Regions from separate parts of the Mesorhizobium sp. P2_A8 genome, predicted to be linked through region 3. Evidence: predicted binding sites of a transcription regulator. Region 3 holds the regulator's gene; each other region holds the start of a gene.

The links. The regulator PhoB, encoded in region 3, activates phosphate uptake and scavenging genes when phosphate is short. The targets are predictions, from matches to a motif close to TGTCATNNANCTGTCAT.
Region 1: the regulator PhoB is predicted to act here: its motif matches at 3,755-3,771, upstream of ugpB (sn-glycerol-3-phosphate ABC transporter substrate-binding protein UgpB).
Region 2: the regulator PhoB is predicted to act here: its motif matches at 4,128-4,144, upstream of AC1D10_RS00600 (DUF1045 domain-containing protein).

The regions. Positions count from the first base shown of each region.
Region 1 covers NZ_JBFUDB010000001.1:1,276,929-1,287,462, reverse strand. Annotated here, with positions in the region: gene AC1D10_RS06310 (sn-glycerol-3-phosphate import ATP-binding protein UgpC) at 1-557, opposite strand, end outside; gene ugpE (sn-glycerol-3-phosphate ABC transporter permease UgpE) at 565-1,413, opposite strand; gene ugpA (sn-glycerol-3-phosphate ABC transporter permease UgpA) at 1,423-2,307, opposite strand; gene ugpB (sn-glycerol-3-phosphate ABC transporter substrate-binding protein UgpB) at 2,382-3,692, opposite strand; partial or broken gene AC1D10_RS06290 (putative bifunctional diguanylate cyclase/phosphodiesterase) at 4,199-6,636, shown strand; gene tlpA (thiol:disulfide interchange protein TlpA) at 6,684-7,373, opposite strand; gene argH (argininosuccinate lyase) at 7,409-8,809, shown strand; gene AC1D10_RS06275 (hypothetical protein) at 8,880-9,086, shown strand; gene lysA (diaminopimelate decarboxylase) at 9,157-10,425, shown strand; gene AC1D10_RS06265 (ArsR/SmtB family transcription factor) at 10,461-10,534, opposite strand, start outside.
Region 2 covers NZ_JBFUDB010000001.1:118,771-129,304, forward strand. Annotated here, with positions in the region: gene AC1D10_RS00575 (bifunctional 5-dehydro-2-deoxygluconokinase/5-dehydro-2-deoxyphosphogluconate aldolase) at 1-41, shown strand, start outside; gene iolD (3D-(3,5/4)-trihydroxycyclohexane-1,2-dione acylhydrolase (decyclizing)) at 76-1,926, shown strand; gene iolE (myo-inosose-2 dehydratase) at 1,998-2,915, shown strand; gene AC1D10_RS00590 (DUF3329 domain-containing protein) at 2,995-3,213, shown strand; gene iolB (5-deoxy-glucuronate isomerase) at 3,219-4,031, shown strand; gene AC1D10_RS00600 (DUF1045 domain-containing protein) at 4,184-4,891, shown strand; gene AC1D10_RS00605 (alpha-D-ribose 1-methylphosphonate 5-triphosphate diphosphatase) at 4,943-6,097, shown strand; gene phnN (phosphonate metabolism protein/1,5-bisphosphokinase (PRPP-forming) PhnN) at 6,094-6,723, shown strand; gene AC1D10_RS00615 (ABC transporter permease) at 6,739-7,734, opposite strand; gene AC1D10_RS00620 (sugar ABC transporter ATP-binding protein) at 7,808-9,346, opposite strand; gene AC1D10_RS00625 (sugar-binding protein) at 9,469-10,431, opposite strand.
Region 3 covers NZ_JBFUDB010000001.1:1,118,680-1,129,213, reverse strand. Annotated here, with positions in the region: gene AC1D10_RS05540 (CHASE domain-containing protein) at 1-663, opposite strand, end outside; gene AC1D10_RS05535 (ATP-binding cassette domain-containing protein) at 883-1,683, opposite strand; gene AC1D10_RS05530 (sugar ABC transporter permease) at 1,695-3,047, opposite strand; gene xylF (D-xylose ABC transporter substrate-binding protein) at 3,192-4,232, opposite strand; gene AC1D10_RS05520 (ROK family protein) at 4,581-5,828, shown strand; gene phoB (phosphate regulon transcriptional regulator PhoB) at 5,841-6,530, opposite strand; gene phoU (phosphate signaling complex protein PhoU) at 6,550-7,257, opposite strand; gene pstB (phosphate ABC transporter ATP-binding protein PstB) at 7,283-8,089, opposite strand; gene pstA (phosphate ABC transporter permease PstA) at 8,086-8,937, opposite strand; gene pstC (phosphate ABC transporter permease subunit PstC) at 8,941-9,924, opposite strand; gene pstS (phosphate ABC transporter substrate-binding protein PstS) at 9,992-10,534, opposite strand, start outside.

The sequences.
Region 1 (10,534 bases), 160 kb from region 3:
ACACCGAGCGAGCGCTGCAAATTCTTGATTTCGACCCGCATCTGGCCGCGCAATTTGGCATCGAGGTTGGAGAGCGGCTCGTCGAACAGGAAGACTTTCGGATTGCGCACGATGGCGCGGCCCATGGCGACACGCTGGCGCTGACCGCCGGAAAGCTCGCGCGGGCGCCGGTCAAGCAGCGCGGAAAGCTCCAGCACCCTGGCAGTCGAGCGAACCCTGCTGTCGATCTCGTCCTTGGGCGTACCGCGATTGCGCAGCCCGTAGGCCATGTTGTCGTAGACCTTCATATGCGGATAGAGCGCATAGTTCTGGAACACCATAGCGATGTCGCGCTCGGTCGGGCCGATCGTGTTGACGATCTTGCCGTCGATAGCGACAGTGCCGGAAGAAATGGTCTCCAACCCGGCGATCATCCTCAAAAGCGTGGACTTGCCGCAGCCGGATGGCCCAACCAGCACGCAGAGCTCCTTGTCGGGAATGCCGATGGAGACGCCCTTCACGGCCTCGACGCCGCCGGGATAGACCTTCTTCACATCCTTCAGATCAACGGTCGCCATCGGCTTCTCACTTTTCGGAATCGACCAGTCCGCGCACGAACCAGCGCTGCATCAGCACCACGACCAGGATCGGTGGCACGATGGCCAGCATCGCGGTGACCATGACCAGATGCCACTGGGTGTCGGCATCGGCGAAGGACACCATCTTCCTCAGCGCGATGACGATGGTGTTCATGTCGTTGCTGTTGGTGACGAGCAGCGGCCACAGATATTGCGTCCAGCCATAGATGAAGAGGATGACGAACAGCGCCGCGATGTTGGTGCGCGACAGCGGCAACAGGATATCGAAGAAGAACCGCCATGGCCCGGCGCCGTCGACACGCGCCGCCTCGACCAGTTCGCCCGGAATGGTCATGAAGAACTGACGGAACAACAGCGTTGCGGTGGCCGAGGCGATCAGCGGGATGATCAGGCCGGCATAGGTGTCGATCATACCGAGATCGACCATCACCTTGTAGGTCGGCAGGATGCGCACCTCAACGGGAAGCATCAGGGTGATGAAGATCAGCCAGAAGAAGACCATCCGCAGCGGAAAACGGAAGAACACAATCGCATAGGCCGACAGGATCGAGATGAAAATCTTCCCCACCGCGATGCCGAGCGCCATGATCGTGGTGTTGAGCAGCAATCGACCGACGCTGACGCCGCCGATGCGGCCGACACCGCCGAACAGTGCCTCGCTGTAATTGTTCCAGAACTGGTCGCCGGGCAAGAGCGGCAATGGCGGCTTGAGGATGGTTTGCAGCGTCTGCGTGGAGGCGACGAAGGTGTAGTAGATCGGGAAAGCGACGATCAGTATGCCGAGGATGAGCACCGCGTGGGCGATGACGGTGCGGAGCGGGGACTGGCCGATCATCGCTCGCCCTCAGCCATAGTGGACTTTGCGTTCCACATAGCGGAACTGGATGGCCGTGAGCGAGATGACGATGACCATCAGGATGACCGACTGCGCCGCCGAATCGCCCAGGATCAGATTGACGAAACCGTCATTGTAGACCTTGTAGACCAGCGTCTCGGTCGTCTTTCCCGGCCCGCCGCCGGTGACTGCATGGACGATGCCGAAGGTGTCGAACAGGGCATAGACGGTGTTTACGACCAGCAGGAAAAAGGTCGTCGGCGCAAGCAGCGGGAAGACGATGGTCCAGAAGCGCTTGGTCTCCCCGGCACCGTCCATGGCCGCCGCCTCGATCAGCGTCTTCGGCACCGCTTGCAGTCCGGCGACGAAGAACAGGAAATTGTAGCTGATCTGCTTCCAGGCAGCTGCAGACACCAGCAGGATCATGGCGTGGTTGCCGTTGAGCAACGGGTCCCAGTCGATACCAAGGCCTCTCAAGGCGTAGGCCAGCGAACCGATCGATGGGTTGAACAGGAACAGCCACAACATGCCGGCAATCGCCGGCGCCACCGCATACGGCCAGATCATCAGCGTGCGATAGAGTCCTTTGCCCCGCACCACCTTCTCGGCCATGACGGCAAGCAGCAGTGCCACCCCCATGGCGACGATCGCGGTCGCCAGCGAAAACACCACCGTGACCTTGATCGAATTGAGGTAGGCCGGGTCGGCCAGCACCTTTCGGAAATTGGCAAGCCCGACGAACTTGCTCTTCAGTCCGAACGGGTCTTCTCTGAGCATCGATTGGTAGAGCGCCTGACCGGTCGGCCAGTAGAAAAAGATCAGCGTAATGGCGAGTTGCGGCGCCACCAGCAGGTAAGGCAGGGTCTTGTTGGGAAAGGCGACGCGTGGAGACAGGGTGATTTCCCTCGCTATTCAGGAAATCGTCCACGCGAGTCTGCGTGGACGAGATTTAACTGAGACAAATCGCTTCAGTTCCCGATCGCTTCCTGGATCGCCTTGTTGCCGCGTGCCACCGCGTTGTCGAGCGCCTGCTGGGCGGTCTGCTGACCGGCCAGCATCTTCTCGAACTCCTCGTTCTCGATGTCGCGCACCTGCGGCAGGTTGACAAGGCGCACGCCCTTCGAATTCTCAGTCGGCGCCTTGCCCAGCATCTGCAGGATCGGCGTCTCACGACCCGGGTTCTTGTCATAGAAGCCGGACTTCTTGGTGGCCTCATAGGCAGCGAGCGTCACCGGCAGATAACCCGACTTCTGATGCAGATATTCCTGCACTTCGGTCTTGGACAGGTAGGCGAAGAATGTTGCAACGCCCTTGTATTCCTCGTCCGATTTGTTGCCGAACACCCACAGGCTGGCGCCTCCCGGTGTGGTGTTCTGGGGTGCGCCCTTGGCGTCGCTATCATAGGGAAGCTGGCCGATGCCATAGTTCATGCCTGACTTGGCAATGTCACCAAGGCCACCCGACGATTCGGTGAAGATGCCGCATTCGCCGGCAAGAAAGATCTGCTTGGCTTCGGAGGTGCGGCCGCCATATTTGAAAGTGCCGTCCTTGGCCAGGTCGGCGATCGCTTGGAAATGGTTGACGAAGATCGGCGCATTGATCTTGAGCTCGACGTCGGTGCCGGCAAGCCCGTTCTGGTTGGTGCCATAGGAAACGTCGTTCCAAGCAGCGAAGGCCTCAAGGTGGATCCAGGTCAACCAGGTTGAGGTATAGCCGCAGGAGGCTGCGCCGCTCGCCTTGATCTTCTTGGCGTCTTCCCACACCTCGTTCCACGTCTTCGGCGGGTTGTTCACATCAAGCCCCGCCTTCTGGAAGATGTCCTTATTGTAGTAGAGGATCGGCGAGGAGGAGTTATACGGGAAGGACAGCATGGTGCCGTCCGGCTTCGAATAATAGCCGACGATGCCGGGCAAATACTGGCTCTTGTCGAAGGTCATGCCGGCGCTGGTCAGCACTTCGGCCACCGGCTTGATCGCGCCTTCGGCGGCCATCATGACGCCAGTACCCACATCGAACACCTGGATGATGTCGGGCGCTTGACCCGCACGGAAGGCAGCAATGCCGGCATTTAGCGTCTCGGGATAAGTACCCTTGAATACAGGAAGGATTTCATAGTCGCTCTGGCTGGCATTGAAATCCTTGGCGATCTTGTCGACCACCTCGGCATTGGCACCGGTCATGGCATGCCACCAACTGATCTGGGTGACGGCGAAAGCGGAGGTGCTGGAAAGCATGGTCAAGGTGGCGGCAACACCGGCCGCGAAGCCGAACAACTTCATGTTTCATCTCCCGTTTGTCATTGGCGAAAGGGGCACTCCCGCAAAGGCAATATGTGTCGGCCATGACAATCGGACAACGGTTTTATTGCTGTTTCGTGAACTTCAAATCCGGCTAAACTAGCGTTCCCTCGAGCCGGAAAGACCACGGAGAGAAAATACCAAGCCGGCTCAGCGATCAAATGAGCATGGTAGAGCTGTCGACGACCGCCGACCGCTTTGCGCTCAGCCTGATGGGCCCAGTGCCGCCTCGACCAGCCGCTTGGCGTCTGGCATAGCGTGACGAGCCAGAGCTTCTAAGATCCATGAATCCCGATCTCTGAAGCAGATCCGGCCCATTGAAACCGCGTCAATCCGGACGACGGCCTGATCTCCCGCAGCCGCCCTACCCTGGAAAGCACGCTAGGGTTGCAGGGTGCTTAATCGATCCTTCAACGGCCAAGCGCTAATCAATCACAATCATATTATCATATTGCCTTCTTCATTTCCGATAGATCAGGTTAGAGAAGATGCTGACGGTCTACAATTGTATCGTCAACGAACACGATCTGAGACTGGTCGCGCTCGCCGCGTTGATCTCGGGATATCGTCCTTTTCTGCCGTCAACCTGCTTCACCACGTCGGCAGATCGACAAATCGAAACCGGCTTGCCTGGTTGATGATTGCGGCGGCGTCGACCGGCTTTGGTATCTGGGCAACGCATTTCATCGCCATGCTTGCGTTCACGCCGGGAATACCCAACGCATACAACCCGGAACTCTCCGCGCTCTCGCTTGCCGCCGCCGTCGTCCTGACCGCCGGCGGCATGTGGGTCGCCACATTGCGCAACGGGCTCGACCATTATCTCGTCGGCGGCGCCATTCTTGGCGGTGGCATCGCCACCATGCACTACATCGGCATGGCGGCATTCGAGGTGCAGGGCCGGATTGAATGGAACCCTCTGCTGGTGGCGATCTCCTTGCTGGCGGGGGTATCGCTTGCCGCCCTGGCACTCGTTGTTGTCCTGCGTCGCCCATCGCTGTCTGCGACACTGGGCGGCGCGGTGCTGTTGACGCTGGCGATCTGCACCTTGCATTTCATCGCGATGGGCGCGGTGTCCATCGTCCCGGATTCCTCGATCGAGATATCGCCATACACGATCGAGCCCACTTCGCAGGCCTTTGCCGTAGCGGCCGCCAGCCTGGTGATCCTCATTCTCTCGGGCACGGCACTTTGGATCGATCTGCGCTTCCGCCGCCAGAAGCTCGAGGCCGACCGCATGCACGGTCTGGCCAACGCCGCCGTGGAGGGTCTGATCGTCTGCGACGGCAACCGCATCATCAGCGCCAATGACAGCATGGCGAAGCTGACGGGCATGGCAACCGTGACGCTGAACGAGATGCAGCTTGACGACCTCTTCGGGTCCGATATGTCTGGCTTCGGCGAGCAGCCGCATGAGGCCGAATTGCGCGGCCACGACGGCACGGGCATTCCCGTCGAGCTGATCGCCAGGACCATTGACTACTGTGGCAAACCTCACAACGTGATTGCAGTCCGCGACATTCGCGAGCGCAAGAAGGCGGAACAGGAGATCCTGCGCCTTGCCCATTTCGATCCATTGACCGGACTTGCCAATCGCCGCAGCTTTTCCAGCCGGCTCGAAATGGAAATCGTAACGATGGGCCGGGTCAGGAAAAGCGGCCATTTGGCGCTTCTGCTGCTCGATCTCGACCGGTTCAAGGAGGTCAACGACCTGTACGGGCACGGCGCTGGCGACGCCATGCTGCAGAAGGTTGCGCATTGCGTCACCGGCATTCTTCGTCAAGGACAGATGGTTGCGCGGCTGGGCGGCGACGAATTCGCCATCATCGCCCCAAACCTGACCGACCCGTTGGAGGCCGGCCGCATCGCCAACGCCGTGCTGAACGCGATGCGCGAGGAAAACAGGCTGTCAGTCGGCGGCGGCCTCGTGTCAGCCAGTATCGGCATCGCGCTTTATCCATCGGATGCCGAAAACCAGGCCAGCCTGATAACCCACGCCGATACCGCACTCTACCGGGCCAAGACCGAAGGCAAGGACACATACCGGTATTTCGAGGCCTCGATGGGGGCCGAGGCCCGCGACAAACGCGTGATGGAGCACGAACTGCGCCAGGCCGTCGCGCGCAAGGAGTTTTATCTCGTCTACCAGCCGCAGAAGGAGATCAGCAGCGGAAAGATGGTCGGCTTCGAAGCCCTGATCCGCTGGCGGCATCCAACGCGCGGCGACGTGCCCCCGACGATATTCATTCCGGTGGCCGAAGACAGCGGAGCCATCGGCCAGATTGGCGAATGGGTGCTGACGGCGGCCTGCGAGGAAGCCGCCCGCTGGGAAAATCCACTGACGGTGGCCGTCAACGTCTCGGCGGTGCAGCTTCACAATCCGAATTTCAGCCGCAAGGTCCACGAGACACTGCTGAATTCCGGTCTTGCGCCGGGCAGGCTGGAGCTGGAGATCACCGAGACCGCACTGGTGAAGGATATGCCGCGCGCGCTGGCGACCTTGCGGCAGGTCAAGGCGCTGGGCGTGCGCGTGGCCATGGACGATTTCGGAACCGGCTATTCCTCGCTCTCCAACCTTCGTGCCTTTCCCTTCGACAAGATCAAGATCGATGGCTCCTTCATAAAATCCGTCGACAAGAACGGTCAGGTCGCGGCAATCGTGCGCGCCGTTCTGGGGCTTGGTCGCGGCCTCGGCCTGCCGGTTCTGGCGGAGGGTGTCGAGACGCTCGGCGAACTGAAATTCCTCGACGCCGAAGCCTGCGAGATCGGCCAGGGCTACTATATCGGCAGGCCCGGCCTCATCGAGGAATTCGGCGACCTGACCGGTGTCGTCGCACCCCGGGTCGGCAATGACGCCGCTGGCGAGCGCGACAGAAGCGTCCTGGCCTTCGCACCCGCGCCTGCACTCGGTCTGAACAGGGCCTAAAGCGGTTCAGTGTTTGAAGCGCACCACCCGTTTAGACGCGATGCGCTTCAGAGGCTTTCGGGCTTGAGCGCCGTCTCGACCAGCCGGTTGGCGTCCGGCCCCGACCATTCGGCCGGGCCATTCATATGGGCGATCAGGCAGCCCTCGCCATCGATCAGCATGGTGACGGGAAGACCAAGCGCCAGGCCGCGCGTCTTGAGGTCGTTGAACAGCGCCATCGTCGAATCCCGGTAGTAGCCGAGCGTCTCGACGCCGGTCTCGCTGAGGAACTTCTTCGGCTTCACATCGTCGCCGGCATCGACATTGACGGCGATCACCTGAAAGGCATCGCTGCCCTTTTCCTTCTGCAGCGTATCGAGCGCCGGCATTTCGGCACGGCATGGCGCGCACCACGTCGCCCACAGATTGAGCAGCACCGTCTTGCCGGCATGACCGGCGAGCGTCATCGGCTTGCCGTCCGGACCGTTGAAGGCGAGCGCCTTCAACGATTGCGGCGGATCGGCTGGCAACAGCGCGGCAACCTCGCCAGTCGCCGAGGCCGCGATCTTCTTGGCGCGGTCGCTCTTGGCGGCACAGGCGACATCGTCCTTGCTGTCGCCGATGGCCACTTGTGCCGGTGCGTTGTTGCCAGACCGGCTCTCGCTGACATATACCGCGACCGCGCCGGCCAGCACGCCCGCCACCAAAGCGGTGAGGATCAGGCGCGGGGCCGGGAAGAATCTATTACCGTCTGCCATTTTCTCAAAACTGCTCCGAAGCACGGGTTATAGCGATGAGCGACAAGAAGACCAGCAACCAGATGTGGGGCGGACGTTTTGCCTCGGGTCCGGCCGCGATCATGGAAGCGATCAACGCGTCGATCTCGTTCGACCGCAAACTCTATGCGCAGGACATCCGAGGCTCGATCGCCCATAGCGAGATGCTGGCGCAAACGGGCATTATTTCGGCGGCCGATCAAGAAAAGATCGCTCACGGGCTGAACACGATTCTGAAAGAGATCGAAGCCGGCACGTTCGAGTTCTCGACCCGGCTGGAAGACATCCACATGAATATCGAGGCTCGCCTCGCCGACCTGATCGGCCCTGCAGCGGGCCGGCTGCACACCGCCCGCTCGCGCAACGACCAGGTCGCGGTCGACCTGAGGCTGTGGGTCAAGGACGAGTGTTTTCGCGTCGCCGAGGCGTTGAAAGGGCTGATCGCGGCGCTGCTGGCGCGGGCCGAGGAGCATGCGGCGACGGTGATGCCCGGCTTTACCCATATGCAGGCGGCGCAACCGGTGACCTTCGGCCATCACTGCATGGCCTATGTCGAGATGTTTTCGCGCGACCTCTCGCGCGTCCGCGACGCGATCGAACGGATGGACGAAAGCCCGCTCGGTGCCGCGGCACTTGCCGGCACCAGCTTCCCGATCGACCGCCACCAGACGGCCAAGGCGCTCGGCTTCCGCGAGCCAATGCGCAACTCGCTGGACAGCGTTTCGGACCGGGATTTCGCGCTGGAGTTCCTCGCTCTTGCCGCGATCTGCGCCACGCATTTGTCGCGGCTCGCCGAGGAGATCATCATCTGGTCGACGCCGCAATTCGGCTTCGTCAGACTGTCGGACAGCTTTTCCACTGGCTCGTCGATCATGCCGCAGAAGAAGAACCCCGATGCCGCAGAACTGGTGCGCGGCAAGACCGGCCGCGTCACCGGCCATCTGGTCGGCCTGCTGACGGTGATGAAGGGCATGCCGCTGACCTATGGCAAGGACATGCAGGAAGACAAGGAATCGGTGTTCGATGCCGCCGAGACGCTTGACCTGATGCTGGCGGCGATGACCGGCATGGTCTCGGACATGACGATCAACGCTGCGGCGATGAAGAAGGCCGCCGGCTCCGGCCACGCGACCGCCACCGACCTTGCCGACTGGCTGGTGCGCACGCTCGGACTGCCGTTCCGCGAGGCACATCACGTCACTGGCCGGGCGGTGGCGCTGGCCGAAGAGAAGAAGGTGGGGCTGGAGAGGCTTTCGCTGGAAGACCTGCAGTCGATCCATCCCGGCATCACAGGGGATATATTTTCGGTGCTGGCGGTGCAGAACTCGGTCAAGAGCCGCACCAGTTTCGGCGGCACCGCGCCGTCGGAAGTCAGGAAGCAGATTCGCGGCTGGAAAAAGCGCATCGCAAAGGCGTGAACCCGGGGTGCAATACGCTGAGAACTCGGCTAAAAGCGGCGGCTGGAAAAAGTTTCGGACGGATGGATCGATGACCGGAAGCAGGATTTTGGTGACGCTGACGCTGCTGGTGGCGATTGCGGCCGTCTCGGCTTGCGGCAGGAGGGGCGGTCTCGACACGCCCTATGAGGCAGCCGTCCAGGCGCGCAAGGATGCCTCGAAGGCGCACCAGCCTGTGCCGCCGGAGCCGGAAAAACCGGTTCAGGACAAGAAGTTCTTCCTCGACCCACTGATCTAGCGCCGATGAGACCGCGGGGAGTCTTTCCAAACCCGGTCCCATCGTGCTCCAACTTTCCGGAACCACTCTCGTGAACCATTTCGACTACCGCGACGGCGTGCTGCATGCCGAGGACGTCGCGATCCCTGATATCGCGGCACAGGTCGGCACGCCGTTCTACTGCTATTCAACGGCCACCCTGACCAGGCACTACCGGGTGTTTGCCCAGGCCTTCGCCGGGCTCGACGCGCTGGTCTGCTACGCCATGAAGGCCAATTCCAACCAGGCAGTGCTGCGGACGCTGGCCAGGCTCGGTGCCGGTGCCGACGTGGTGTCGGAAGGCGAATTGCGCCGGGCGCTGGCCGCCGGCATCCCGGCAAGCAAGATCCTGTTTTCGGGTGTCGGCAAGACCGCGCGCGAAATGGACTTCGCCCTCGCCGCCGGCATCCTTTGCTTCAATGTCGAATCCGAACCTGAACTGGAGCTGCTGTCGGCGCGTGCCGCGGCACTTGGCAAGGTGGCGCCGATCTCGCTGCGCATCAATCCCGATGTCGACGCCAAGACCCACAAGAAGATCTCCACCGGCAAGGCCGAGAACAAGTTCGGCATCCCGTGGCAGCGGGCGCGCCAGGTCTATGCCCGGGCCGCAAAGCTTCCGGGTCTGAAGGTCACCGGCATCGACACCCATATCGGCAGCCAGATCACCGAGCTGCAGCCCTTTGACGACGCCTTCGCCCTGCTTGTCGATCTGGTCGGCGCATTGCGCGCCGATGGCCATGCCATCGAGCATGTCGATCTCGGCGGCGGCCTCGGCATCCCCTACCGCGTCGACAACAACCCACCACCCCTGCCCGATGCCTATGCCCACATCGTCAGGAAGCATGTCACCAAGCTTGGGCTCAAGGTGATGTTCGAGCCCGGCCGGCTGATCGTCGGCAATGCCGGCATCCTCGTCTCCGAAGTGATCTTCGTGAAAGAGGGCGACGCCAAGAATTTCCTTGTCGTGGACGCCGCCATGAACGATCTGATCCGGCCAACGCTCTACGATGCCTTCCACGACATTCGGGCGGTGGTGCAGCCGCCGGCCGACACGCCGCGCATGCTGGTCGACGTCGTCGGCCCGGTCTGCGAAACCGGTGACTATATCGGCCTCGACCGTGACCTGCCCAGGCTGAAGGCCGGCGACCTGATCGCCGTTTCTACCGCCGGCGCCTATGGCGCTGTGCAGGCCGGGACCTACAACACCCGCCTGCTGGTGCCCGAGGTGCTGGTCGACGGTGACCGGTTCCACATCGTGCGTCCGCGCCTGACCTATGACGATCTGATCGGGCTGGATTCGGTACCCGACTGGCTCGCATAGACGCCTGCCCGGGCCACAACGCCCGGACAGCGACCCTACAGCCTGTTCTGGATGAGCGCCCTGGTGTCGGCGATCCTGTCCTCGTCGCGGCGGTAGAACGTCCACTGCT
Region 2 (10,534 bases), 1.0 Mb from region 3:
CCGAAGCGTGGCTTGCCGCGCGCGGCCGCAAAGCAGCATAAGAAGGCGCGGCATAGGACTGCGGAGGAAAATACCATGAGCAAGACAATCCGCCTGACGATGGCGCAGGCGCTGACCCGCTTTCTCAGCAAGCAGATGACCGAGATCGACGGCAAGAAAGTCCCGATCTTCGGCGGCGTCTGGGCGATTTTCGGCCATGGCAATGTCGCCGGCATCGGCGAAGCGCTCTACCAGGTGCGCGACGAGTTGCCGACCTTCCGCGCCCACAACGAACAGGCGATGGCGCATGCGGCGATCGCCTATGCCAAGGCCAATTTCCGCCGCCGCTTCATGGCTGCGACGTCATCGATCGGCCCCGGCGCGCTCAACATGGTGACGGCGGCGGCACTGGCCCACGTCAACCGGCTGCCGGTTCTGTTTCTGCCCGGCGATGTCTTCGCCAACCGCATCCCCGATCCGGTGCTGCAGCAGGCGGAGGATTTCTCCGACGGCACGGCGACGGTCAATGACTGCTTCCGTCCGGTGTCTCGCTATTTCGACCGGATCACGCGGCCGGAGCAGATCATCCCGGCGCTGACCCGCGCGATGCAGGTGCTGACCGATCCGGCCGATTGCGGCCCGGTGACGCTGTCGCTGTGCCAGGACGTGCAGGCCGAGGCCTATGATTATCCAGAGAGCTTCTTTGCCGAGCGGGTCTGGCACCAGCGCCGGCCGCGCCCGGACCGCCATGAGCTTGCCGCCGCGGTGGCGGCGCTCAAGGGCGCAAAGAAGCCGCTGGTGATCGCCGGCGGCGGCGTCCTCTATTCCCAGGCGTCGGACGAGCTGGCGAAATTCGCGCAAGGCGCCGGCGTTCCGGTCTGCGAGACGCAAGGCGGCAAATCCTCGCTGCCGGACGATCATCCGCTGAACATGGCGGCGGTCGGCGTCACCGGCACCTCGGCCGCCAACCGGCTGGCCGAAGAAGCCGATGTCGTGCTGGCCATCGGCACGCGCCTGCAGGATTTTACCACCGGCTCGTGGGCGTTGTTCAAGAACTCCGGCAAGACCATCATCGGGCTCAACGTGCAGCCGTTCGACGCCGGCAAGCATCGGGCGCTGCCACTGGTCGCCGATGCGGCGGAGGGGCTGGCCGAGCTCGGCGCGGCGCTGAAGGGCTGGAAGGCGCCGGCAAGCTGGACCGACAATGCGGCCACCGGCAAGACGGCCTGGCAGGCCGAGGCCGCCAAGGTGACGGCGTCGACCAATGCCGCCTATCCTTCCGACGCGCAAGTGATCGGCGCCGTGCAGCGTGCGATGGGCACTGGCGTGACGCTGCTGCATGCCGCCGGTGGTCTGCCCGGCGAACTGCACAAGCTCTGGCAAGCGGGCGCGCCCGGCTCCTACCACGCCGAATACGGCTTCTCGACCATGGGCTACGAGATTGCCGGCGGGCTCGGCACCAAGATGGCGAAGCCCAACGACGAGGTCGTCGTCATGATCGGCGACGGCTCCTACCTGATGCTGAATTCCGAGATCGCCACCTCGGTGATGCTCGGCCTCAAGCTGACCATCGTGCTGCTCGACAATCGTGGCTATGGCTGCATCAACCGGCTGCAGATGGCGACCGGCGGCGCCAACTTCAACAATCTCCTGAAGGACTCGCGCCACGAGGTCCTGCCCGATATCGACTTCGCCGCACATGCGGCGAGCATGGGCGCGATCGCCGAGAAAGTGCCGTCGATCGCCGGGCTGGAAAACGCGCTGGAAAAGGCAAGGAAGAACAACCGCACGACCGTGCTGGTCATCGACACCGATCCTCTGGTTTCCACCGACGCCGGCGGCCATTGGTGGGATGTGGCGGTGCCGGAAGTGTCGACGCGAGCCCAGGTGAACGCGGCGCGCAAGGCCTATGAAGCGAAGCGGCAGATGCAAACCATCGGCGATTGATGCCAACGCTGCCTTGAATTGAAAATGACCGGGCGAACCCGGTCCGAATGGTCTGAAACCGGAGTGAAGACTTGAAAGCCAAACTGGGCATGTCCCCCATTGCGTGGTGGAACGACGATCTTGCGGAACTCAGCGACGACGTCTCGCTGGAGGAGTGTTTGCGCCAGTCGCGCTCGGCCGGTTTCACCGGCATGGAGATGGGCCGGCGCTTTCCCAATCATCCGGATGTCATGCTGCCGATCCTGAAGGCAGCCGACGTGACGCTGTGCGGCGGCTGGTTCTCTGGCACGCTGGTCGAAGGGGAGATGGCTGACAACAAGGATCGCATCCAGCCAATGATCGATCTGTTCAAGGCGGTGAACGCGCCTTGCATCGTCTATGGCGAGGTCGGCCGCTCGATCCAGGGCGACCGCTCGAAGCCGCTTGCGACCAAGCCGAAGCTGCCGGACGACGAGATGAAGGCCTATGCGAAACGCCTAACCGAATTCGGCGAATGGTGCGCCGAACAAGGCATGCCGCTTTCCTATCACCACCACATGGCCGCGGTGGTCGAGACCGAGCCGGAACTCGATGCCTTCATGAATTATTCCGGAGCCGGCATTCCGCTGCTGCTCGATGCCGGGCACCTGGCCTTTGCCGGCGGCGATGTCCTGCGCGCCATCGACAACCATCACAAGCGCATCAGCCATGTGCATGTGAAGGACGTGCGCATGGAAGTGATCGACAAGCTCGATCGCACGAAGCAGTCCTTCCTCGATGCCGTTGCGCTCGGCGCCTTCACGGTGCCGGGTGACGGCTCGCTGGATTTCGGCGCCATCGTGCAGCGGTTCGCGGACCATGGCTATGAGGGCTGGTTCGTGGTCGAGGCCGAGCAGGACCCGAAGAAGAATCCACCGCTCAGGATGGCGCAGGTTGGCCACAAGGAATTGATGCGGGTGATGACGGCGGCCGGCTATACGGTCGAGACACAGGGCTTTCCCAATGCCTAGGGCTTTCCCAATGCCCAGGGCTTTGCCAATGCCAGACGCGCCGGTTCTCGGCGACGCCGGGTTGCTGTAGGTTGGTCGGATGAAAGATTCCGAGCACCCGTTTTTCCGGCCTTTGTGGCGGCGTGTCGCCGTCGTCGCGGTCTGCGTCATCTGGTCGATCATCGAATTCGCCACCGGCACGCCGTTCTGGGGCGTGCTCGCGCTCGGCTTCGCCGGCTACGCCGTCTGGCAATTCTTCTATCTCTACAAACCGGCCGACGAGAGCAAGGCAGCGGCCGAGCCCGAACCGAAGGAGTGAACCGGATGTCGAAGCTGCTGGTGAAGGCCAACAAGGGCCATGGCCGCGTCGCCCATGTGACGCCGCAGATCGCAGGCTGGACCTATGTCGGTTTCGACCTGCATCGGCTGAAGCCTGGCGAGAGCGCCTCGGGAAAAACGGACGATCGCGAGGTCTGCCTGGTGTTCGTCACCGGCAAGGGCACGGCGTCCGCCGGCGGCAAGGACCTCGGCCTGCTCGGCGAGCGCATGTCGCCCTTCGAGGGCAAGCCGTGGTCGGTCTATATACCGGAAGGCTCCGGCTGGTCGGTAACGGCCGACACCGAACTGGAACTCGCGGTCTGCTCGGCGCCAGGTCTTGGCGGCGGTCTGCCGGTGCGCGTGATCGGACCGGACGATCTCGGCCAGGAGGTGCGCGGCAAAGGCACCAACACGCGCTACGTCACAAACATACTGCCGGAGGGCAAGCCGGCCGATTCACTGCTGGTGGTCGAGGTCATCACGCCCGGCGGCCACACGTCGAGCTACCCGCCGCACAAGCATGACCAGGACAACCTGCCGGCCGAATCCTATCTTGAGGAAACCTACTATCATCGCCTCAATCCGCCGCAGGGCTTTGCCTTCCAGCGCGTCTACACCGACGCCGACAAGAACGGCCATCGCGCACTGGACGAGGCGATGGCGATCGAGGATGGCGATGTGGTGATGGTACCCGAGGGCTATCACCCCTGCGCCGCCTGCCATGGCTATGACCTCTACTATCTCAACGTGATGGCCGGGCCGAAGCGGACGTGGAAAATCCACAACGCGCCCGAGCACGAATGGTTGATGAAGGCCTGATCGGTCATACCTTTCGGGTGAAGCTATTGGTCCAGCTTGGAAAAATCGTCGGCTAAGGACCCCGCCGGGTCGATTTGCCCTCGAAAACCCTTCAAGCTTCGTCAATCCGTCATGGAAATCACCTATGGCAGCGGAACTGACGAGGACTTCTCATGCGCTACGCCATTTATTTCACCCCCCGGAAGGACGAGCCGCTGGCGCGGATCGCCGCCAATTGGCTGGGGCGCGACCCGTTTGGGGCCGCGACAAGGCCGGTGGAGGCGGTGGCCGATCTATCGGCGGCGGAAGTCGCCTTCCACACCGCTTCGGCGCGGCGCTACGGTTTTCACGCGACGCTGAAAGCACCGTTCCGCCTGGCGGCCAACGAGACGGAGGCCTCGCTGCGCGCCGCACTCGACCATTTTGCCGAAGCGACGCCGGTGGTGGCAATCCCGCGCCTTGTCGCCAGCCAGATCGATAGCTTCTTTGCGCTGGTGCCGGAAGGACCGCTGCCTGCTCTCAACCGCTTCGCCGATGACGTCGTGCTCGGTTTCGACCGTTTTCGCGCGCCATTGACCGAGGCGGAAATCGAGCGACGCAGCCCGGATTCGCTGAAGCCGGCCGAGTTCCGCAATCTATGCCAGTGGGGCTATCCCTATGTCTTCGAGACCTTTCGCTTCCACATGACGCTGTCCGGCCGGGCGGGGCCACAGGAAAGCCCTCGTCTTCGCCTAGCAATCGACAGCCTGTTCGCCGACGTGCTGCAACAGCCGGTGCTGGTGGATGCGCTGACGCTGTTTGTCGAAACCGAACCAGGCGCACCATTCATGGTGCTCTCCCATCACGCGCTCGGGCGCCGCCCGGCCAGAAGAACTGCCTGAAGAACCCCTGCCGGAACAACCCCTGCCGGAACCAAGCAAGGACTGCCTGAAATGACCGCCGAGACTGTTCTTACCAACGCCCGCATCGTGCTTGCCGACGAGATCGTCGAGGGCTCGCTGGTGCTGCGCGACGGCTTTATCGCCGGCATCGATGCCGGCACCGGCCAAACCGGCGGGAACATGACCGGCGAGGACATGGGCGGCGACTATATCATCCCCGGGCTGGTCGAACTCCACACCGATCATCTCGAAGGCCACTACGCGCCGCGGCCGAAGGTGCGCTGGAACCCGATCGCCGCCGTGCTTGCCCACGACGCGCAGGTGGCAACCGCCGGCATCACCACCGTGCTGGATGCCTTGCGCGTCGGCATGGACGAGGACGCCGACCTGACATCGGACGACATCCGCAAGCTGACCGACGCGATCGAGGACAGTGTCCAGCAGGATCGTCTGCGGGCCGACCATTTCATCCATCTGCGCTGCGAGGTTTCGGCGCCGGACTGCCTCAAGGCCTTCGCCAATTTCGACGGCGACGAGCGCGTCAAGCTGGCATCGCTGATGGACCATGCGCCCGGCCAGCGCCAGTTCGTCAACCTCGAAACCTATGCCTACTACTACCAGCGCAAGCTGAAGCTGACCGACCGCGACTTCAAACTGTTCTGCGAAAAGCGGATGGGAGAATCGGCGCGCAATTCGGCACCGAATCGGGCGGTGATCGCCGCCGCCTGCCATGAGCGCGGCATCGTGCTGGCAAGCCATGACGACGCCACGATCGGCCATGTCAACGAGGCGATCGAACAAGGTGTGCGCGTCGCCGAGTTTCCGACCACGCAAGAAGCCGCCAGGGCCTCGAAAGCGGCCGGGCTCGGCGTCCTGATGGGTGCGCCGAACGTCATGCGCGGCGCCTCGCATTCGGGCAATGTCTCGGCCCGCACACTGGCCAGCGACGGCCTGCTCGACATCTTGTCGTCCGACTACATTCCGTTCAGCCTGATCCAGTCGGCGTTCTTCCTCGGCGACGTCGTCGAAGGCATTTCCCTGCCGCAGGCAGTCGCCATGGTCTCGAAGAACCCGGCCGAAGCGGTCGGGCTGACCGACCGCGGCATCATCGAGCAGGGCCGCCGCGCCGACCTGGTGCGCGTGCGTGTCGACGACCATGTTCCGGTCGTGCGCACGGTCTGGCGGCAGGGACGCCGGGTCGCATGATGGTGTCGGCGTTGATCGAGCGTGAATTGTCCGCCGAGACGTTTCCGATCCGCGACGGCGTCTTCGTCGCCGTTGTCGGCCCAAGCGGCGCCGGCAAGGATACGGTGATCGGCTACGCCCGCGCCCGATTTGCCGACGAGACCCGGCTGGAGTTCGTTCGCCGCGTCATCACAAGGCCGAGCGACGCCGCGAGCGAGGATCACGACACGCTGGCCGACGCTGCCTTCGTCGAAGCCGAAGCCGATGGCGCCTTCGCCATTTCCTGGGAGGCGCATGGCTTGCGCTATGGCATCCCGGCCGATGTCGACTGGTCGGTCGCCAATGGCCGTGTCGCGGTGGCGAACGTGTCGCGTGGGATCATCCCGGTCCTGCGCGAACGCTATGCCAATCTGGCCATTGTCGAGGTCACCGCCTCGCCGGAGGTGCTGGCCGAACGGCTGGCGATGCGCGGCCGCGAGTCGCGCGGCGAGGTGCTGGCGCGGCTGGCGCGCAGCGCCAATGTGACCTTGTCGGGACCAGGCGTCACCTCGATCGACAACAGCGGCCCGCGCGAGGCGGCCGGCGAGCGTTTCGCCGAAGTGCTGCGCAAGGCGATGGCCTTCTCAGACATGTCGGGCCTGATCTAGCATTTGACCCCGACGTTACTCCGCGGCCGCACCGGCGACGTTTTTGCGGGAGGCATCGACCATCAGCCGCCGTGCCCGGAACACGCCCCATTGCTGGTCGACCAGCACGCCGATGAGGATGACGCCGCCCATCACCGCGAAGTTGAGGGAGGACGGGATGCCGAGCAGATTGACGAGGTTCTGCAGTTCCTGCAGCAGCACCGTGCCCAGGATGACGCCGATCAGCGAGCCCTCGCCGCCACGCAGCGAGAAGCCGCCGAGCACCGCCGCGGCAATGGCATAGAGCTCGTAGAACTGGCCGTGGCTGGCCGGCGAGATCGAGCGCGTGTACATGGCGAAATAGATCGCCGACAACGCCGTCAGCACGCCGCAGATGACATAGGCGGCCATGACGACGCGGCCGGTGCGGATGCCGGAATATTTTGCCGCCTCCTCATTCTTGCCGATGGCATAGAGGTAGCGGCCGAACACCGAGCGGTGCAGCACCACCCACATGACGATGGCGATGACGATCAGCGCGATGAAGCTGTTCGGCACGCCCCAGGAGCGGCCGGCCGTCAGGAATTCGAGCTCGGGGAAATTCTGGCCGAAGGCGAAGCCGGCGGTGCCGTCGGCGGTGTAGAAACGGGCGACGCCGCGATAGATCAAGAGACCGCACAGCGTGACGACGAAGGGTTGCAGCTTGAGCCGCGTGATCAGCCAGCCATGCACCAGGCCGATGATGGCGCCGAGCGCGATGATCAGCACGAAGGCCAGCGGCCAGTCCAGATCGCGCACGGCGATAAAGTCGATGAATAGCGTTCCCAGCAGCGCGACCACCGAGCCGACCGACAGTTCGATGCCGCCGGTGATGATGACGAAGGCCTGGCCGATCGACAGGATGCCGAACAGGCCGATCAGGTTCGAGGTGTTGGCGAGATTGATCGGCAACAGGAAGCGTGGGTTGATGATCGCCACGATGGCACCGACCACCAGGATCAGGATCAGCAGGCCGAGATCTTTCTTGCTCATCGTCTTCTCCCAAACGCCTGCTTGAACAGGTTCTACAAAGTGTTTCCCGCGACCGGACCGCGGCGGAACAAAGCTATTTCGGCTGCTTGCCCACCGCCAGCAGCAGCACGTTTTCCTGGCTGAACTGTTCCTTGTCGAGAATGCCCGAGATCTGGCCCTCATGCATGACGGCGATGCGGTCGGATACGCTGATCACCTCCTCCATGTCGCTGGAGATCATCAGCACGGCGACGCCGGCATCGGCGAGTGCCCGCATCAGCCCGTAGATTTCCGCCTTGGCGCCGATGTCGATGCCGCGTGTCGGCTCGTCGAGGATCATCACCTTCGGGCTCATGGCGAGCCACTTGCCGAGCACGACTTTCTGCTGGTTGCCACCCGATAGCGTGCCGGTGCGCGTCTGCACCGACGGCGCCCTGATGCCGAGATTGGTCTTCTGCTTCTCGGCGGTGGCGGTCTCGGCACTTGCCGAAACCAGGGAGCGGCGCGCATGCGCCGGAAGATTGGGCAGCGAGATGTTCTGGGCGATCGACAGGTCGAGCAGGATGCCGGTCAGCTTGCGGTCCTCGGGCACGAGGAAAATGCCGTGCGCGACGGCGTCCGCCGCCGAGCCCAGCACAAGCGGCTTGCCGTCGAGTTCGAGCGCGCCGCCAAGGCTGCTGTCGATGCCGAAGAACACTCGCGCCAGTTCGGTGCGGCCGGAGCCGACAAGCCCGGCAAGGCCGAGGATTTCGCCGCGCCTGACATCGAGGTCGACCGGCCGGCCGGGATAGGCGGGGGTGCGGATGGCTTTGGCCGAGAGTGCGACGGCGCCCGGCGCCCGCGCTGCCTCGGAAGCCTTCTCGCGCTCCTTCAGCATGCGGCCGATCATCAGCTTGACCATCTGGTCGTGGTTGATGACGCTCTTCTGCAGCGTACCGGCGAGCATGCCGTCGCGCAGCACGACGACGCGGTCGGCGACACGCTCGACCTCGTGCAGCCGGTGCGAAATGAAGATGACGCTGATGCCGTCGGCCTTCAGCGCCTTGATGACGTCGAGCAGTTTGTCGGTTTCGTCGAGAGGCAGGCTCGATGTCGGCTCGTCGAGGATGACCAGCCTTGCCTTGATCGAGAGCGCCTTGGCGATCTCGACCATCTGCTGCTGGGCCAGCGACAAGGCGGAGACCGGCGTGTCGGCGGAGAAATTGGCGCCGACGCGCTTCAACAGCGGCGCCACCATGGTGCGCAGCCTGGCGCGGTCGACGAGCTTGAGCGGCCCGGCGCGCAACGGCTCGCGGCCGAAGAAGATGTTGGCGGCAACGTCGAGATTCTCGAACAGGTTGAGTTCCTGGTGGACGAAGGCGATGCCGGAACCGAGACTGGCTTCGACGGAAAGCCCATCATGCGCGATGCCGTCGACGGTGACGGTGCCGGTGTCGGGCCTGGTGACGCCGCCGAGGATCTTCATCAATGTCGATTTGCCGGCGCCATTCTCGCCGACGAGGCCGATGACCTCGCCCGGCCTGACCTCCATGGAGAAGCCATCGAGCGCGACGACGCCCGGATAGGTCTTGCGCACGTTCTCGAGGCTGAGGAACGGGATGGACGCGGTTAAGGATGTGTCGGAATAATTCATCATGCCTGACAGCAGCCGGTGGGCCGTTTTTGGTCCATCTTCAGACTGACGATCCTCACGGTGTTCGTCAATGCGAGCAGCCGGCTCAAGGCGAACTTGAGCCGGCTGAACTGCCTGTGGTCTCAGTTTCCGGACATCGCCTTCAGATTGGCGGCATAGGCGTCGACGTCATCCTTGCCGATGATCTTGGTCGGGATGATGATGAGGCCGCCCTCCGGGATGCCCGACTTGTCGCCCTTGAGATAGGCAGCCATCAGCTTCATGCCCTGATAGGCCCATTCGAAGGGCTGCTGCACGACGGTGGCGGCAACGGTGCCTTCCTTGACGCCGCCCAGCGTGATCGGATCGTCATCGAAGCCGACGACGGTGATCGAGCCTAGCTTGCCGGCGTCGCGCAGCGCTTCATAGATTCGCGGCGTGTTGTAGGAGTAGAAGCCGACCATGCATGTGACGTCGGGGCTGGCGACCAGCGCGTCCTCGACATTCTTCTTGGCGCGGGCCTGGTCGATGTCGTCGCCGCGCACGTCGATGAGTTCGATCTTGGTCCCGGCCAGCCCATCCTTCATGCCCTGGATGCGCTCCTTGGCATTGTCGGCGCCGAGCAGGCCGACGAAGCCGAGGCACTTGCCGCCATTGGGCATCGCCTTCTTGGCGATCTCGGCCGCCTGCTTGCCGGCATCGACATTGGACGAGCCGATATAGGCGACGCGCTTGGTCTGCGGGGCGTCGCTGTCGGTGGTGAACAGCGCCGTTTGCGAGGCGATCTTGTTGAGACCATCGGTGGAGGTCTTCGGATCGACCGCCGAGACCATGATGCCCTTCACGCCGGCCGTCACCAGATCGTCCATCAGCCGCTGCTGGATGGCGACCGAGGACTGCTCGGGATATTTAAGCTCCAGGGTGTAGTCCGGCAGCTCGCCTTGCGCCTTCTTGACGCCGGCTTCGGCGGCCTTCCAGAAATCGGAAGCGCCGTTGACGACAAAGGCCAGCGTCGGCTTGTCGTCGGCGCGCGCGATTGCCGTCGCCGACAGGCCGAGCAGCAGCACAGCTGTGGCTACGGATGCATTTCGTATCAAGGATTTCATGTTCAACCTCCCGTTTGGTTCAGTCGTTCGACTGACCGATCTTGCACTGACCTGATTTGCCGTTTGCAGCTTGGACGCCCTCCTCCTCAAAGGGTTCCCGACA
Region 3 (10,534 bases):
ATAGAGAAAGCCGGCCGTCGAGGACCTCGACGCATTGATGACATCGGGTGCGGTTTCGACATTGAGCCGCACGAAGACGAAGAAGCCGGTGAAGGTCTGCGCAGCACCCGTATTCTGGCCCAGTTGCACCAGCCCGCTGGCGTGCTGCTGGTCGTCCGACATTGCCTTTTCGATGGCCGCGCGCCGCACCGGTTCGCTGAACATGTCGTAGCCGATGCTGGTCTGGTTGGACGGGTCCAGCGGCTCGAACAGCACGATGGGGGTACGCCAGGGCTGCGTGGTATCAGGATAGATTGGGTGGCTGACACCCCAGTCGTGCAGCATATCGCGTTCGACCGCAGCCTCGTCGCCAGCCTTGGCCAGCCTGAGAAAGCCGATACCGCGCAAGCCGGCGAAATTGTTGTCGACATCGAGTGCGTTGAAGAACGCCTTGAACTCGTTCTGGGAGATATCGCCGTTGCGGGCATCGAACAGCGCCCGGGTCGACCGCAGCAGCGACAGATGCAGGTCGATGCGGCTCTCGATTCGGTTGAGCGCATCGTCGGCCGTTGCTTCGAACTTGATGCGTGCGGCCTCCTGGGTCGCGAAATAGGCCAACCCCGCCATCGTCATGCTGATCAGCGCAACGGCGATGAACGCGACGATTGGAAAAAGCTTCTTCAACGTATGATGCGGTCCATGGGCAATGTCGGACCTTTATGGGCAAGTCGCCGTGCCAACACAATGGCAAGGCCAAGCCATCATGACAGCTGGCATATCACATGACCGGCAACCGGCGACCGGCATGCTCGTCCGGCCAGGGCGATACTGCCTGCCAGCAGGCCGGAGCATGATCCCGACGAGTAGTCCCAAGTTTCGGAAATGATCATACTCGAACAGGCTCTAGGCGGCGATTTTCAGCGCGCCTGGCCCCGGAATGGCGCCGGGTGGGCATTTGCCCAAAATGATCATGCCGAGCACCTCGTCCTGGGTCACATCGGTGGTGTGCGCGGTGCCGACGACCTGGCCGTTCTTCATGACGCAGACCCGATCGGCAAGCTCGAACACGTCGTGGATGTCGTGACTGATCAGGAAGATGCCGATGCCGTCGGACTTGAGCTGCTTGACCAGCTCGCCGACCTGCGCTGTTTCCTGCGGACCAAGTGCCGCCGTCGGCTCGTCCATGATCAGGATGCGGGCGTTGAACAGGATCGCGCGCGCGATCGCCACCGATTGCCGCTGTCCGCCCGACAGCTTGATCACCGGCTCCTTGAAGCGCTGGAAGCGGGGATTGAGCCGACCCATCACCTTGCGCGCCTCGGCCTCCATCGCAACGTCGTCGAGCGTGCCCCAGGCGGTCATCAGTTCACGGCCGAGGAACAGGTTGGCGGCGGCATCGACATTGTCGGCCAACGCCAGCGTCTGGTAGATCGTCTCGATGCCGTATTTCTTGGCGTCGCGCGGGTTGGAGATCGATGCCTCCTCGCCATTGACGAAGATTTGGCCTGAGTCGCGCTTGTAGGCGCCAGACAGGATCTTGATCAAAGTCGACTTGCCGGCACCGTTGTGGCCGAGCAGCGCCACGACCTCACCGGGGAAAAGATCGATCGAGGCGTCGTCAACGGCGCGGATGCCGCCAAAGGCGATCGATATGTTCCTCATGTCGATCAGCGCGGTGGCGGCGGGATCAGTCTTGTCAGTCATGGCCATGCCTCCTAGACGCGCTTGCGATAGACAGTGTCGAGCCAGACGGCGATGACCAGCACGGCGCCGACGACGATGCTCTGCAGCGGCGAGTCGACACCGAGCAGCACCATGCCGGACTGCAGCGACTGCATCAGAAGTGCGCCGAGCATGGCGCCGATGATCGTTCCCGAACCGCCGGCGAGCGACGTGCCGCCAATGACGGCGGCCGCGATGACCAGCAGTTCATCAAGCGTTCCAAGCACGTTGGTGGACGAATTCTGCCGGGCCGAGGAGATCGCGGCGGCGATCGTCGCCAGCACGCCCATGATCATGAACACCTTCATGGTGATCCAGCGCGTGTTGATGCCGGCGAGATTGGCAGCCTCCGGATTGCCGCCGATGGCAAAGACATAGCGGCCAAAGCGGGTGCGGTTGGTGATGAAGGTCATGACCAGCCCGACCGCGACCGCCATCAGCACCGGTATGGCGATGCCATGGGCGATGAACAGGCCGCCTTCGGGAACGATGATGTTGTTGGCCGCCGCGTATCTGTTCACGATGCCGATCGGCCATGGATAGGAATTGGCGAGCCACACCGCACCCATGATGACGGCGCAAGTGACGGCGCCGAGCAGCGTCTCGGCCCAGATCGGCCGCAGCGGGAACCGAAAACGCTTCCGCTGCACGCGGCCGTTGAACAGCGCAAACACCACGGCAAGGCAAGCGACGATACCGACAACCCAGCTCCAGGTCGCACCGATCGATCCCGCCGGCCCGCCGCCCATCAGCTGGAAAGTGCCGTCAAGCGGCGCCACCGTCTGGCCGCTGGTGACCCACCAGGCGGCACCGCGCCAGACCAGCAGGCCGCCCAGCGTGACGATGAAGGCGGGCACTTCGAGATAGGCGATGACAAAACCCTGGAAGGCGCCGATCAGCAGGCCGAGCGCCAGGCCGATGACCAATGCCAGAACCCAGATCCATGGATTGCCGAGTTCGAGCCCGACGAACCGCACCAGGAAATGCACTTGCGCAAAGCCCATCACCATGCCGATCAGGCCCTCGGCGGAACCGACGGACAGGTCGATGTTGCGCATGACGATGACCAGCACCATGCCGCAGGCCATGATGGCCACCGCGGATGTCTGCACCGACAGGTTCCACAGATTGCGCGGCGTGAGGAAGGTGCGGCTGTCGAAATCGAGCGGATTGACACCAAGGCGCAGGCTGGAAATGACGTGCAGTCCGATCCAGATGATCAGCAGCGCGCCGACCATGCCGAGCATGCGGGTGTCGATCTCGGTCGCTTTCAGGAACCGGGCGACCACGCCGAGTTCCGACGCGCGCGCGGTGTCGACCTGCGGGTTGGACGTCGTGTCGGTCATGATTTCCTCCCACCGGCTTGCCGTCTGACGCGGATGCCGGAACCCAGCCTAGAAGCTATCCGCCTGATGCGGAAACACAAAACTTTTGAGAAAACGCCGCGGCCTTTGGGCCGCGGCGTTGATATCGAGCAGGTTCGGCCGCTATTAGTTGCAGGCGGCGACGGTGCCGGCGGCAACACCCGCGCAGACTTCGTCCTTCTTGATCCAGCCAGCGTCGATGACGACGTTGAGATTGTCCTTGGTGATGGCAACCGGGGTCAGGAACAGCGACTTGACGGTGTTGCCGCCCGGCGTCGTGAAGTCCTTGGCGCCGGCGATGTCGCCCGTCTTCTTGCCGTCGGCCAGCTGCGAGGCGATCTCGGCGGCATTCTTGCCGAGTTCGCGCGCGTCCTTCCACACCGACACGGTCTGCGTGCCGAGCGCGATGCGGTTCAGCGCGGCGTGGTCGCCGTCCTGGCCCGAGACCGGCACGGTGCCGGCCAGGCCTTGCGCCGTCAGCGCCGCGACGACGCCGCCGGCGGTGCCGTCATTGGCCGCGACCACCGCGTCGACCTTGTTGTCGTTGGCGGTTAGGAACTGCTCCATGTTCTTCTGGGCGTTGGCAGGCAGCCAGCCGTCCGTATAGGCCTCACCGACATTCTTGATCTTGCCGCTGTCTATGGCCTCCTTGAGCACTTCCATCGAGCCCGAGAACAGGAAGTCGGCATTCGGGTCGGCACCCGAGCCCTTGATGAAGACGTAGTTGCCTTCCGGCTTGGCCTTGAACACTTCGCGGGCCTGCATGCGGCCGACTTCCTTGTTGTCGAAGGTCAGATAGAAGACGTCCTTGTTCTCGATCAGCCGATCATAGCCGACGACCGGAATGCCTTCGTCCAGCGCCTTCTGCACCGCCGGGCCGATGGCCGAGGCATCCTGCGCCAGGATGATCAGCGAATTGGCGCCCTGCGAGATCAGGCTCTCGACATCGGTGAGCTGCTTGCCGGGATTGGACTGTGCGTCTGCGGAGATGTACTTGTCGCCGGCGGCCTCGATCGCCGTCTTCATGGCGGCCTCGTCGGTCTTCCAGCGCTCTTCCTGGAAGTTGGACCACGACACGCCGATGACCTTGTCCTTCGCCTGCGCGACCGACACGAGCGTCAGCGACATGGCGACACCCGCCAGGATGGCGGCTGTGAATCTTTTCATATTATCCTCCCTGCGCCGCGTATGGCGCGACCAAACTGACCCGTAGGCCGGCACAGAAGCTCTATTTTTTCGAGCCTCGAAAAAATACTGATCCAACAGCCGAACGCTGTCAACATCGATTCTGATGGATTTTGATGTCTCTCTGAATTTTTTTCGAGCCCCGGAATAAATAATGACAGGATGGCAGGCTTCTGCCAGAATTTGATCAGCGCATGTCGCCCAAAAGTGCGTAGCGGTTTTGGGCGACATGCGCGGAAACAAGTGCCTGAGGTGCTTCGCGCTTCAGGCTTCGCTGACAGCCTTCGGGGGGCACGAAAGGCTGCAGCGACCGGGAGGATGTGAAAAAACATGTCGGTCGGAATCCGCCACGACGATCTGCGCCGTCGCAACCGGGCGATGGTGATTGCGGCCGTGCGTCGCGCCGGACAGCCGTCACGCACCGAGATCGCCGCGACCACAGGCCTCAGCCACTCGACCATATCGGCGATCTCCTCCGACCTGATCGGCGAAGGCATCTTGGCCGAGAGCAAGCCGAGCGAGGCCGGCTCGCTCAAACGCGGCCGGCCGCAGGTCGGCCTCAGCCTCAATCCGGAAGCAGCGGCAGTGATGACCGTGGTGCTGTCGCTGAACTTCCTCTCCGTCGCCGTCATCGACTATGCCGGCCAGGTGATCGCCGAGGAACAGCGCCGGCTCGACACGCTGACCATGTCGCGCGACGCGCTGGTCGGCGAATGCGTCGCCATCGTGCGGCGACGCCTCGAAGACCCCGATCTCGACGTCCGCAATGTCGCCCGCATCGCGCTGGCGATCCAGGGCATCACCGACACGCGTGCCCGCGCCATGTTGTGGTCGCCGATCACGCCGCACACCGATATCGCCTTCGCCGACATACTCGAGGACGAGTTCGGCATTCCCGCCACCATGGAGAACGACTGCAACATGATGGCGGTGGCGCTGCGCTGGCGCGACCCTGATCGCTACCGCGACGACTTCATCGCCATCCTTTTGTCGCACGGCATCGGCATGGGCCTGGTGCTGAAGGGCGAACTGTTCACCGGTACCCATTCTTCGGGCGGCGAGTTCGGCCACATGATCCATCGGCCGAACGGCGCGCTGTGCCGCTGCGGCCGGCGCGGCTGCGTCGAGGCCTATGCCGGCAACTACGCCATCTGGCGCAACGCAAGGCAGATGAGTGAGGACGCAGAACCAGTCGCCGATGTCAGCGACGCCGATATGCGCGCCCTGGCGACCGCGGCCCGCGAAAGCGATGGACCCGAGCGCGAGGCCTATCGCAAGGCCGGCGAAGCGCTCGGCTACGGTCTCGGCAGCCTCTTCGCGCTGATCGATCCGGCGCCGGTCGCCATGGTCGGTGTCAGCGCCGCGGCCTTCGACCTGATCGAGCCGGCATTGCGCGAGGCGATTGCCCAGACCGCAGGCGGCCAGCACTCGAAATCGATTTCCTTCGACACCGAGCCGAACGAACTGCCACTGATCCGCGAAGGCTGCGCCATGCGCGCACTGACCTTCGTCGACCAGGAAATTTTCGCGCTTGGCACTCACACAAGATCCGGCATCGTCGGCAAGAACGTCGCGTGAATCAGACGGGAGTCAATCTTCCCTGATCGCGTATCCCGCCCCACGAATGGTACGGATGACGTCGGGCATGCGGCCATTGTTGACCGCCTTGCGCAGCCGGCCGACATGCACGTCCACCGTGCGCTCGTCGATGTAGATCGTCTCGCCCCAGACATTGTCTAGCAGCTGGCTGCGCGAAAACACCCGACCGGGATGACGCATCATGAACTCGAGCAGGCGAAACTCGGTTGGTCCGAGCCGGATCTCGCTCTTCTTGCGATAGACCCGGTGCGATTCACGATCGAGCACGATGTCGCCGACCTTGAGCACGCTGGACAGCACTTCCGGCTTGGCGCGGCGCAGCAGCGCCTTGACCCTGGCCATGAATTCGGGGGTCGAGAACGGCTTGACCAGATAATCGTCGGCGCCGGTCGAGAGGCCACGCACACGATCGCTTTCCTCGCCGCGCGCGGTCAGCATGATGATCGGCAGCCGCTCGGTCTCAGGACGCATCCTTAGCCGGCGGCAGAGTTCGATGCCGGAAACCGCCGGCACCATCCAGTCGAGCACCAGAAGGTCGGGGACGTTCTCCTGCAACCGGATCTCGGCCTCGTCGCCGCGCGTCACCACCTCGACCTGGTAACCCTCGGACTCCAGATTGTAGCGGAGCAGCACACCGAGCGGCTCCTCGTCCTCCACCACCATGATGCGTGGCGCGATCATCGGCTGGTCACCCCTGTCGTCATGCCGCCGGCGCGGACATTGCCGTCTCGTCCTGCTTCGGACGATTGGCGGGCAACTGCGTACCGGTCAGAACATAATACGCATTCTCCGCGATGTTGGTGACGTGATCGCCGATCCGCTCGAGGTTCTTGGCGCAGAACAGAAGATGCGTGCAGGCGGTGATGTTGCGCGGGTCTTCCATCATGTAGGTCAGGAGTTCGCGGAACACGGAGGTGTATTTGACGTCGATGCGCTCGTCGTCTGCGCGCAGTTTCGCCAGGGCCGCGGCGTCGCGCGCCGCATATTCCTCGATGACACCCTGCACCTGGATCAGCACCAGCTGCGCCATTCCGTCAATGGAATGCGACAGGTCGCGCGGCGTGACGCTGAGGCCGACGGTGCCGACGCGCTTGGCGATGTTCTTGGCAAGGTCGCCAATGCGTTCGAGATCGCCGGCCATGCGGATCGAACCGACGACATGGCGCAGATCGTCGGCCATCGGCTGCCGCTTGGCGATCAGCGTGATGGCGCGGTCATCAAGCTCGCGCTGGCGCGCGTCCATGATCGCGTCGTCTGAAACAACGCGCTGTGCCAGCGCGTTGTCGGAATTCAGCAGCGCCTTGGTGGCACCACCGACCATCGAGCCGGCGAGATCGCCCATGTCACTGATGAGCCTGCTGATCTGTCCGAGATCCTCGTCGAAAGAAGCGACTGTGTGTTCGCCCATGATCCTGTCCCTCGTATGCCTGAGCTCAGCCGAAGCGGCCGGTGATGTAGTCCTGCGTGCGCTTCTCGCGGGGCGACGTGAAGATCTTCTCGGTGCGGTCGAACTCGACCAGTTCGCCCAGATACATGAAGGCGGTCTGCTTCGACACGCGCGCCGCCTGCTGCATGTTGTGGGTGACGATGACGATCGTGTAGTCGGCTTGCAACTCGTCGATCAGTTCTTCGATCTTGGCGGTCGACAGCGGGTCAAGCGCCGAGGCCGGCTCGTCGAGCAGGATGACTTCCGGCTTCACCGCCACGGTTCGGGCGATGCAGAGCCGCTGCTGCTGGCCACCGGAGAGGCTGAGGCCGCTGGCGTTGAGCTTGTCCTTGACCTCGGTCCACAGAGCCGCACGCTTCAGCGCCTGCTCGACGCGGCCGTCCATCTCCGACTTGCTGAGCTTCTCATAGAGCCTGACACCGAAGGCGATGTTTTCATAGATCGACATCGGGAACGGCGTCGGCTTCTGAAACACCATGCCGATCTTGGTCCGCAAAAGGTTGAGGTCCTGCGAGCGGTCCAGAACGTTCTGGCCGTCGAGCAGCACCTGACCCTCGGCGGTCTGCTTGGGATAGAGTTCGTAGATGCGGTTGAAGACGCGCAGCAGCGTCGACTTCCCACAGCCCGAAGGACCGATGAAGGCGGTGACGCTGCGCTCGGGCAACGACAGCGTGATGTCCTTCAGCGCCTTGCTCTGGCCGTAGTAGAAGTTGAGGTTCTTGACTTCGATCTTGGCCTTGCTGGCGGTTGCCTCGGCGGCGATCGTCATGTCTGGAGACAACATCTGGCTCATTTGTCCTCTCTGCGTCCTGTCAGGCTGCGCGCAAAGATGCTGAGCGCGAGAACCGTCAATGTGATGATGAGTGCGCCGGTCCAGGCCAGTTGCTGCCATTCCTCGTAAGGGCTGAGAGCGAACTGGAAGATGGTCACAGGCAGGCTGGCCATTGGCGCGTTGAGATTGCTCGACCAGAACTGGTTGTTGAGCGCCGTGAAGAGCAACGGCGCCGTCTCGCCCGAGATACGGGCGATCGACAGCAATATGCCGGTGACGATGCCGGACAGGGCAGCGCGGTAGGCGACCGACTTGATAACCACCCAGCGCGGCGCACCGATCGCGGTGCCGGCTTCGCGCAGCGCGTTCGGCACCAGGTTGAGCATGTCCTCGGTGGTGCGCACGACGACCGGGATGACCAGGATGGCAAGCGCGACGGCGCCGGCAATCGCCGAGAAATGCCCCATCGGCCGGACCATCAGTTCGTAGACGAACAGGCCGATGATGATTGATGGCGCCGACAGCAGGATGTCGTTGATGAAGCGCACCACGGTGGTGAGCTTCGAGAAGCGGCCGTATTCAGCCATGTAGGTGCCGGCCAGCACGCCGATCGGCGTGCCGACGATGACGGCGATGATGGTCATCACCACGCTGCCATAGATGGCGTTGAGCAGGCCGCCGGCGTCGCCGGGCGGCGGCGTCATCTGCGTGAATACGTCGAAGGACAGGCCGGCAGTACCCTTGTAGACCAGTGCGCCGAGGATCAGCGCCAGCCAGGCAAGTCCGATGCCCGCGGCGGCGACGCAGAGCGTCATCATCACGGCATTCTTCCGCTTGCGGCTCTGGTGAAGCGATGTGGCTGTCGACATCGGTCAGGCTCCCGTGCGGGCGTCAATGCGCATCAGCATGTAGCGTGCGATGGCGAGGATCAGGAAGGTGATGACGAACAGGATCAGGCCGAGCGCCACCAGAGAGGAGGTGTAGAGGTCGCCGACGGCTTCGGTGAATTCGTTGGCGATGGTGGCGGAAATCGTCGTCGCCGGCGCGAACAGCGAGGAACTGATGCGGTGCGCGTTGCCGATGACGAAGGTCACCGCCATGGTTTCGCCGAGCGCGCGGCCGAGGCCGAGCATGACGCCGCCCATGATGCCGATCCTTGTATAGGGAATGACCACGCGGCGGGTCACTTCCCAGGTCGTGCAGCCAATGCCGTAGGCGGACTCTTTCAGCACCGGCGGCACCGTGTCGAAGACGTCCTTGGTGATCGAGGTGATGAAAGGCAGCACCATGATGGCAAGGATCAGCGACGACGTCAGCAGGCCGATGCCGTAGGGCGGACCGGCAAACAGGCTGTTAAGACCGGGAATGCCGTGGAACGCACCGATGATGAATGGCTGCACGGTCGTCTGCAGGAAGGGCGCCAGCACGAATAGGCCCCAGATGCCGTAGATGATCGAGGGGATGCCGGCGAGCAGTTCCACCGCCATGCCGATCGGGCGCCGCAGCGGGCGCGGGCAAAGTTCGGTGAGAAAGATGGCGATGCCGATGCCGAGCGGCACGGCAATCAGGATGGCGATGGCGGATGTGATGATGGTGCCATAGATTGGCGCCAGTGCGCCGAATTTCTCCGTCACTGGATTCCAGCTCTCGCTGGTCAGGAAGGAGAAGCCAAACGTCGACAGGGCCTGCCAGGAGCCGGCAAACAGCGAGATCGCAACGCCGCCGAGCAGGACCAGCACCAGTATGGCGGCGCCCCGGGTCATGCCGTGGAAGATCGCGTCGGTCAGCGCGAACCGCCTGACAGTCGCGTCGCGCGAACCTCGAATGGCTGGCAAGGCTTCCTGGACAGCGCTCATGTGAAGCTCGGCTCTTTTGAGTGGAGGGAAAAGGAGCGCCGCGGCGCGGCGCTCCTTCAAGGGGATATTATTCGCCGACGTAGATGGGCTTGCCGTCGGTCTGGAAGTCGGCCTTCCACGAGGCCTTGATCAGGTCGACGACGCTGTCGGGGATCGAGACGTAGTCGAGCGCCTTGGCGGTTTCCTTGCCGTCCTTGTAGGCCCAGGCAAAGAACTTCAGCGCTTCACCGGTCGCTGCGGCGTCGTCGGGGGTCTTGTGGATCAGCACCCAGGTCGAAGCAGCAATCGGCCAGGTGGCGTCGCCGGGCTCGTTGGTGATGATGACGTTGAAGTTCTTCGCGCCCTTGAAGTCGGCATTCGAAGCAGCCGAGCCGAAGGATTCGAGCGACGGCTCGACGACCTTGCCGGCGGCATTCAGCATCTTCGAGTAGGACAGGTTGTTCTGCTTGGCGTAGGCATACTCGACGTAGCCGATGCCGCCGTCGGTCTGCTTGACGGTGTTGGCAACGCCTTCGCTGCCCTTGGCGCCGACGCCGACCGGCCATTCGACCGCCGTGTCCGAACCGATCTTGTCCTTCCAGTCGGGCGACAGCTTGACCAGATAGTTGGT